DNA from 4 places in the Paenibacillus sp. AK002 genome. Region 3 is predicted to be linked to each of the others. Evidence: riboswitches for the same ligand, from Rfam matches in the RefSeq annotation. Region 3 holds a riboswitch; each other region holds the start of a gene.

Region 1 (2,202 bases), 430 kb from region 3:
GCGGATTATTCTTCTTCACCGGCATGCAGAAGCTGTGGAAGCCCGTTACGGTATTCTATCTGATCGAACTTGTTCTTACCTTTGTGCCCGGATACTGGATTCTGCCCAAAATCCTTCCGATACTGCTGAACGGGATCCATGAGCCGGTTCTGCTGCTTCGTGCGCTGCCTCATGCAGCCGGCTGGTTTCTGTACGCCTATCTGATTCGCCTGTTATTGCTCTATATGCAATTCGGCCGTACGGACAATTCCGGCATGATCAGCTCCGTTCTTGCGCTCTTCCGCCGACTGGGCACGGCCGTGCTGTTATCCCTTACCGTTGGCGGATCAGCCTGCGTCATTCTTTTGCTCCTGAGTTCGGCATCGCTCTTCTGGGCCGGATTGATCGGCTTGATTATTCAGCAAGCCTCCTATTTTCTAAATGGACTTTTCCAAATTTGGGCAATTTCCGCCCAATACCATTTGTGGCGGGATTCTTCCTCGCAGCATGCCTAATCGTTACATTTCGTTACCATCTTATGATGAACAAGCTCGTAAATATGCTGTAATCGGAAGCGACACATTTCTCTCTCGGATTTGATTTTACAAAGAATAGGAGCCCATTTTTCCTCAATATTACATTTTCCGATGGCCAAATTACAAAAAAACCTGATCCCGCAAGACGGGGACAGGTTTTTTTGTATAAAAATGAGCTTTCCTCATTTGCCAAATTGTTAATACTCTGCTAAAATAACGAATATGTTAGTAACAACTTTGTCATCTTTACTGTAACTTTTTGCTGGAACTATGTAATTTCGTTAGCATGTTGGAACGTCAGACGTCTATGAATGGGTTCATCAACATTTTAAGGAGCCGAATTCCCATGATTGGGAAGCGGGGGATCCGTTTTGGGTGAATTGATCTCGCAAGAGAGGGATCATAGGGGACCTTCAACCGAACCCTTAAGCTAACCTCGCAGGCAATGGAAGGAGCTTTTTGTTTTGAAAAAGAAGTTAACGGCCATTTCTCTAGGCCTGGCCCTCGCACTCACATTAGGGACCGGAAGCGCTTTCGCCGATTCCAAATTAAATACTGCAATCAAACCAGCCATTGGTGTCTCTTATAAAACAGGTGGAACCACAACGAATGGTTTTGACTGCTCCGGATTCACCAGCTATATCTACAAGAAACTTGGTCTGAGCCTGCCACGCACGTCTGCAGCTCAATACAAAGTCGGTACGGCCGTAGCCAAGAGCAAGCTGAAAGCTGGCGATCTCGTGTTCTTCAACACATCCGGCAGAGGTGTATCTCATGTGGGTATTTATGTTGGGGGCGGCAAATTCGCTCATTCCTCATCCTCGCGCGGCGTCATCATCAGTCCGCTGAGCCAGAGCTATTACGCCAATCGATACGTAGGTGCTAAGCGAGTCATGAGTCAGTCTACGTACAAGTCTGTAGCTGTGAACTACAATTAATTATTGGAACTTCATTGGTTTATCCTTTACAAGAAGCCCTGGGCGTATGAGATTGTGCCGATCTCATCCAGCGGCTTTTTCTTTTGTCTGCTCTGTGTATACCTTTATAACGTTTGGGACAACGAAAAAGTTCCCACTTTTCGAGAAAAAAAGAAAATTATTATGCGAATTCACTTCGCTTCCTCATGTCGTTGCATCTTCTACCCTTTATATACCCTCCTCTTCCTTCATTAAACACCCTAATGGAAAAATATTGATTTTATTTTCTGAGGACCACTACGAGCAGCGATACGTAGGTGCCAAGCCCATCATGAGCAATGATCAGAATGAAAAGTCGACCGGAGAATCCTCCTAAGCTTCGATGGGTCTTATCCTCATCCTGCCTATACATACCCTTTTGCCCGTCAATGGAGGCCTACTTCTCTCGGACTGGCTTTTTGATGCGGCTAGAATGTTTGAGAAATGGGGTATAATTTAATTTGTAATTACGACAGGGGGACTTTGCCAATGGATGCAGCACCGATTTCATTTCACACGGTGGTCATGCTTGAAGAGCATGCGAAAGAAATATGCGCCTGGACCTATCCTCCTCCCTATAACATTTACGGTTTTCTTCCATGGGAGCAGATGAAAGGGCTTGGGATCGAGTTTGGCGATCCGGACATCCGCCGGGAGCAGTACATTTCGATTTTGGATGAACGGAAGACACTATGGGGATTTGCCCAGCTGTTTCCGATGCATGAGGTTAC
Region 2 (2,202 bases), 960 kb from region 3:
TGACTTGTTCGCTGGGACTGACCCCATAGTAATAAGCCAGGAAGACGATGCCCGAAAATAACAGGGCCAGCAGCGATCCCATCGCCACCAAGGTTTTGGCCGCGTTATTCGGGGCCGGGTCTTTGAAATTCGGAATGGCGTTGGAAATCGCCTCCACGCCGGTCAGGGCGGAGCTGCCCGAGGCAAATGCGCGTAGAAGCAGAAACAAGCTCAGCCCGGCTACGGGCGTGCCGATCGGCGTGTGAAGCTCCGGAGACGCATGGCCTGTGGCAATGTTGAATATCCCTACCCCGATCAGGATGAATAACGCAAGCACGAACAGGTAAACCGGATAAGCCAATATGGAGGCCGACTCCGTGACCCCTCTTAAATTCAATACGGTCAAGCATAGAACGAACACGATGGAGATCGGCAGATTATAGGCGTGCAATTCCGGAAAAGCCGACGTGATCGCATCCGTCCCGGCCGACACGCTGACCGCAACCGTCAGGATATAGTCCACGAGCAAGGAACCGCCGGCCACCAGCCCCGGATACATGCCCAAATTCCGTTTGGACACGACATATGCGCCGCCGCCGTGCGGATAGGAGAAAATAATTTGTCTGTACGACAGGATAAGTGCCAGCAATAAGACCAGGACGCCGACGGCAATCGGTATGGAATACCAATAGGCAGCCGCCCCGACGGTCATCAACACAATGAGGATTTGTTCCGGACCATAGGCCACGGACGATAACGCATCGGATGACAGGATGGCCAGCGCCTTGGTTTTATTCAGCTTTTGTTCGCCTAATTCCGTTGATTTAAGCGGTCTTCCGATGAGGAAGCGCTTGATTGAGGATAACATGGTTGTTTTTCACCGCCGCTTAAGATTAAGTTCATGGTAGAAGCTCGCTGAACGGACTTCTATCGGTGTTTTTTATGTGCTGGACATAGGAATGGTCACCATTCCTATGCTGATTTTTGGCAAACAAAAAACACAGGTTAGAACCCTGTGTTTCATCACAAGTTCACAACCCTCCCGATCAACGCTGACGAGGTTAGCTGTCGGATTCGGGCGGTGAGAGTCGCCCTACCTGATTCCATCGCGGCGTACGTACGCGACGCATCAGGATTCACCCCATAGTATGGTTGAAGGATCCTATAGGTATCCCTCCATACGGTTGGTTCCCCCGCTTTCCATCATGGAAATTAAGCGAATGCCATGTGAATATGAAGAATGTTTTCGAAGCTGAATAGTATATTACGCCTGCTCCAATCGTTTGTAAAACATCCTCCAACGATCATTCGAACAGAATTATTTATAAAAAATAACAGATAAGCGCTTACATAATGACCTGGCTTTGACAGGCTTTTTATTTTGCATGTTTACTGCGAAAATCACGAGTTTCTATAATATGGAGGATTAGGTGTGGGGAACATCGGTCACTGGGAGGATGCCATATAAACAAATTCGCCATGCCGGTCTCGGGGGAGGAGACACTGGCATGGCGAATTTTTTTGGGAGTGGTCCATGATTCGGCAAGGAAGAGAAAGGGTCTGGGTTCCTCTTCTTTGCTCTTGATAGGAATATACCCGGGGGAAAGTAAAGTGAATCACCTGATTAGAAATAAATGTATGACTTTACTGAAACCCCGATTTTCTTTTAAGATAAAGGGATATGATGCAGCCGAGCAAAAGGGGGAAGTACGAAATGACTCAAGCGATGATTCATCAGGAAAACGGCGTATTTCCGGCGGTATGTCCGTTGGATTGTCCCGATACATGCGGCCTGCTGCTGCATAAAGAGAACGGAAAAATCGTCAAGGTGACCGGTAATCCGGAGCATCCGATTACGCAGGGAGCCATCTGCAATAAAGTCCGTAATATGGCACACCGGGTGTACCATCCGGAACGCGTGCTCTATCCGCTGCGAAGGGTAGGTCCCAAGGGAGAGGGCGCCTTCGAGCGGATCAGCTGGGACGAAGCCATTCAGGAGATTGCGGGACGCTATAAGGACTTGATTGAGGAATACGGCTCCGAGAGCATCCTGCCTTACAGCTTCTACGGCAATATGGGGATATTGAGCGTCGACGGCATGGACCGCAGATTCTTCAACAGGCTGGGTGCCAGCCGCCTGAAGCAGTCGATTTGCAATTCCGCGGGCAATGAGGGCTGGAAATCCGTGATGGGGTTTAATGGGGGAACCGTTCCGGAGGACAC
Region 3 (2,202 bases):
TGACCGTTTGTGACGCGTACACTCTGAAAATAGATGAAAACGGCAAAAGAAAACGCGTACAAACCATCCTGTCATCTATTATCGTGGCAAAATCTCGGTATCTCGTTGGATTGCGATAAATACGAGAAAACAAGAGAAATACATAGTATAGAGCAGTATTCGGAAGATAAAAACGAAATACTGCTTGGTTCCTGTTCGACACAACGCCAGATGTGTTTTTGCTCACATTTACATCCTGCAGGGCCGGTCGTATGATACGAACTATGAGTTGACGGTCATCAACGACCAAGGCTTACGGACAGTCGTTCCATAAAGATCTAAAGGCAGTGTGAGAGCTGCGCCGGGTTCATTATGGATCGAATCTTAGGAGAAGGTACCATGGGCCTTGCTGAGATTTGAAGGTAGAGGCGACTCTCACCGCGTAAACCTCCTGTCGCTGCTGTTATGCCCAGTCGGACGACAAGTCAAATCGCAATAAAATTACTGCTACTCGTATTCAATTTTCGCTGAGTCCTTGAATGGAAAAGGAACGGGGGAACCAGTCGGGAGATAAATCTGATCTCTCTGGGGTGAATCCTATAGACAAGATAACGGTCTATGGGTAGGGCGACTCTCACGCCCGAATCCGTCAGCTAACCTCGTAAGCGTATCGAGAGAGGCAACGATTGTCGTGGACTTGGGCTACGGTGTATTTCACCGTGTCCTGTTAAGAAGCCTGCGGGAAGAGTTCTTCTCTTTCCGCAGGCTTCTTTGTTGTTGCCTTCTCTTTCTGACCTTAGGAGGAGAAACGAAGATGGAGAAACCACAGGAATACATCCTGGTATCCGCGCCGAACAAGGCCGGGGAGGAATTCGTCCGCCAGCTGATGCACAAACGTGTTCCGTTTGCGGCCATAGCCAACAACCGGGCTGAGCAGCTGAGGCTGCGAGAACTGGGCTGCAAACCCATCATTTTGATTGATACAAGAGACGAGCAGACCTGGATCATTCCCGAGTTTCCCGTCAGCAAGGTGTTTCTGTTCGAAAGCAGCTTGAATCTGTGCTGCCGCTATTTACGGATCTGCCGGACATGGACCGCGGAGTCGATTTATGTGATCACCCATTCCGGCAATCCGCGCTTGATATACAAAGGGCTGGGTGCCGATGTGGTGCTTCATACGAATCATCATCAGGTGTCCTTTCTGATGGCAGCCGTTATGAGCTAAGCGTTTGGACTGACGCCACAAGAGTTAGGGGAGGTTACATTCATGCAGGATTTAGTTATGGTACTCATTTTGGGAGGAACCTACGGACTGCTCATGCTGTTTATGTCCTGGTGCGGGCGCGTGGTTTCGGAACCGGAGGCTGATCAGCCGTGATGATCATGTTGATATTCACGATTTTTATTTTTCTCTATTTGATTTATGCGCTGATTCACCCTGAAAAATTCTAGGGAATCGGCTGAAGGAGGAAGGCATTCGTCATGGGCATTTTACAAATTGCCATCGTTATACTCGTTCTGGTGCTGCTGGTCAAGCCGCTGGGAACTTATCTATATCAGGTGTTTCGCAATGAAAGCAATGGAACGGACAGATGGTTCTCCTGGGCGGAGAAACCGATCTTTGCTCTGATCGGCTTAAAAGAACGCAAGGGGATGACATGGAAAGGATATGCCGTCAGCTTTGTGTTGACGAATATCGTGCTGGTTGCGGCGGGCTACTTGATTCTGCGGCTGCAGAAGGTGCTGCCGCTGAACCCGAACGGCATCGGCCATATGGAACCGACCTTGTCGTTCAACACCATTATCAGCTTCATGACCAATACGAATCTTCAGCATTACAGCGGCGAGTCGGGATTGTCTTATCTGGCCCAGATGGCCGTCATTACGATGATGATGTTCACGTCCGCGGCGACCGGGCTGTGCGTGGCGATTGCTTTTATCCGGGCGGTGACCAGCAAGGGCATGACCGTCGGCAACTTTTTTGAGGACTTCGTTAAGGCGCATACCCGGGTATTCATTCCGGCTGCCTTCATCATTGCGATGGCGCTGGTGGCGCTGCAGGTGCCGCAGACACTGAAGCCTACGCTCAGCGTCACGACGCTGGAAGGTAGCGAGCAGCAAATAGCGGTGGGTCCGGTGGCCGCGCTCGAATCGATCAAGCATCTTGGCACCAATGGGGGCGGGTTTATGGGGGCCAACTCGTCGCATCCGTTCGAGAACCCG
Region 4 (2,202 bases), 1.3 Mb from region 3:
GCAATGACAAAATACATGAGGAGCAGCAGCACCAGAATCTCGGTGGTCCAGGAGATGTAATTGTTGCGGAGCACCATCGCCTGATACGTTAAATCCGCCATCGTGATGAAATAAACGAGCGAGGTGGATTTGATGAGTTCCACAAGCTGATTCCCAAACGGGGGAAGCATTCGCAGGGACGCTTGGGGCAGTATAACGTTCCACAACCTCTGCCAAGGCCTCATATTAAGCGCCACGGCAGCTTCCCACTGTCCTTTCGGAACGGCCAGCACCGCGCTGCGAACAATCTCGGAGCCGTATGCGCCGAAATTAAGTCCGATCGCGAGAATCGCCGCCAGCATTTTCGGAAGCTCGATGCCGATGAATGGAAGGGCAAAATACAACCAGAAGAGTTGCACCAGCAAGGAGGTTCCCCGAAAAACTTCGACGTACACGACCGTCGCCGTGCGGACGATCCACAGCTTCGACAGCCGGCACAATCCGGCTGCAAAGGACATCACGATAGCCAGGATGGCTGAAAAGAACGCGACGATAATCGTGATCTCTGCTCCTTTGAGCAGCGTCGGAAGAAAATCGATCCAAGAATTCGGCATGCTATTCCCCGCAGAGCGCAGCGGCCGTCATCTCACCCGGGAGCTCTTCTTCCGTGAACCCGAACTCTTGCAAAATTTCCAGCAGCTCGCCCGACTCCTTCATCTTTTCAAGCTCTGCATTATAAGCCTCCTGGAACTCGGTATCCGCTTGGCGGAAAGCCGTAGCCCCGTAACCGCGAACGCTTTCGCCGTCGATGACCGGCTGCTCGAAATCGGCCACGCGTTCGATGCTGTCGTCGCTGGCTGAATCCAGCATCGCCTGCAGGGACGGCCCCGTCATGGTAATCGCCTGCACCCGATCGGCCTGGAGGGCGCTGATCGCCGAAGCCTGGTCAGGGACCTGTACGATCCGGTCCGCAGGAATGCCCGACTTCTCCATGTAGCCGATTTCGACCGCGCCGGTCATGACAGCCACCTTGGCCTGCTCATTCTTGGCAATGTCCTCATAGCTTCCGAGTTCCATCGGATTCCCTTGCTTTACCGCAAGGGCTTCCCCGATGCTGTACTCCGGATTCGCGAACAGGACGGCAGAGCAGCGGTCCGGATTAATGAACATGCCTGCCGTGATCAGATCAAACCGATCGGCCTGCAATCCGGCGACCAGCGAACCGAATTCCGTTAGCTCCCCCCTCATCTCCTTGATGCCAAGACGCTCCAGAATAACGCGGGCAATCTCAACCGCCTCGCCCGTGAGCTCCCCATTGGCTTCTTTGTAGGCATACGGCTTCTCGTTCGCAAACCCTACGGTGATATATCCCTGCTCTATGGCTCGATCCAGCGTACTTCCTTTGTCGCCGCAAGCCGCGAGCAGTACCACCATCATCACGGACAACACCAGCACAACCACTTTCTTCAAAACCTTCCACAACCTTTCGTAATAGCTTTTCACTTTCTTAAAAAAACGGCATGACGAAATTATCCGTGTTAGCACATGTGTTAACTTGGATATATGGACATTCAGATACCCGTGCATGGGACGAGGCTTCAGGGAAGATGATTCATCGGCTTCCTTGCACGCTTTGACCCAATGCCGTCTGATCGATTCAATTCATTCCACATTTGCAGACGTTGCCCCTCCTCTGTAATTGAATGCTAAAAAGACCACCAAACAGGGGATCTAGACATAGCTCCGCCAGCAGGGGGTCAAAAAATAGAGAAAAGGCCCCTATAGAGAATAAAGGGCCTTTTGTATGAACATCCATTATGTATGCAAGACCCATCCACTGCTGACGAGGTTAGCTGACGGACTCGGGTAAGATGGTACCCTACACTCGTGAATTCCAAGTGACTCGCCCCTGGTGAAACTGGTTCCCCCGCTTTCCGGAATATGTATGCCGGAAACTAAGCGTGTGTTCATGATAAAGGGAAGCTCAGGAAAAGTCAAACCCCTTTAACCGCTTTTTCTGGAAATTCAGAAGTGAAAATACCGTTTTTGCAACGAAAATATCGAGCCTTTTGAACACCTTATTTAAGGCTGTCCATACACCGGATTGGTCATGGAATCCATGCTCCATTTTCCGCTATATAGCAGGCATTTGACGGGTCTTGCGGAAATCGTTCATGACATATACGTTTAATGCCATGAATGAGCCCCGGATCAGGAAGTCTG

What was found. A riboswitch is a leader RNA that binds a small molecule or an ion and turns the genes downstream of it on or off. The one in region 3 is predicted to bind cyclic di-AMP.
Region 1: it holds a riboswitch for cyclic di-AMP, as region 3 does, so the genes downstream of both, M1D70_RS00480 (C40 family peptidase) here and M1D70_RS02245 (hypothetical protein) in region 3, are expected to answer to the same signal.
Region 2: it holds a riboswitch for cyclic di-AMP, as region 3 does, so the genes downstream of both, M1D70_RS29500 (APC family permease) here and M1D70_RS02245 (hypothetical protein) in region 3, are expected to answer to the same signal.
Region 4: it holds a riboswitch for cyclic di-AMP, as region 3 does, so the genes downstream of both, ehuB (ectoine/hydroxyectoine ABC transporter substrate-binding protein EhuB) here and M1D70_RS02245 (hypothetical protein) in region 3, are expected to answer to the same signal.

Annotation. Positions count from the first base shown of each region.
Region 1 covers NZ_CP096377.1:99,034-101,235, reverse strand. Annotated here, with positions in the region: gene M1D70_RS00485 (hypothetical protein) at 1-494, shown strand, start outside; cyclic di-AMP (ydaO/yuaA leader) riboswitch at 840-975, shown strand; gene M1D70_RS00480 (C40 family peptidase) at 980-1,453, shown strand; gene M1D70_RS00475 (GNAT family N-acetyltransferase) at 1,961-2,202, shown strand, end outside.
Region 2 covers NZ_CP096377.1:6,528,735-6,530,936, reverse strand. Annotated here, with positions in the region: gene M1D70_RS29500 (APC family permease) at 1-847, opposite strand, end outside; cyclic di-AMP (ydaO/yuaA leader) riboswitch at 1,014-1,208, opposite strand; gene M1D70_RS29495 (molybdopterin-containing oxidoreductase family protein) at 1,694-2,202, shown strand, end outside.
Region 3 covers NZ_CP096377.1:527,234-529,435, forward strand. Annotated here, with positions in the region: cyclic di-AMP (ydaO/yuaA leader) riboswitch at 495-663, shown strand; gene M1D70_RS02245 (hypothetical protein) at 794-1,204, shown strand; gene M1D70_RS02250 (potassium-transporting ATPase subunit F) at 1,363-1,431, shown strand; gene kdpA (potassium-transporting ATPase subunit KdpA) at 1,462-2,202, shown strand, end outside.
Region 4 covers NZ_CP096377.1:6,193,513-6,195,714, forward strand. Annotated here, with positions in the region: gene ehuC (ectoine/hydroxyectoine ABC transporter permease subunit EhuC) at 1-593, opposite strand, end outside; gene ehuB (ectoine/hydroxyectoine ABC transporter substrate-binding protein EhuB) at 595-1,449, opposite strand; cyclic di-AMP (ydaO/yuaA leader) riboswitch at 1,805-1,951, opposite strand.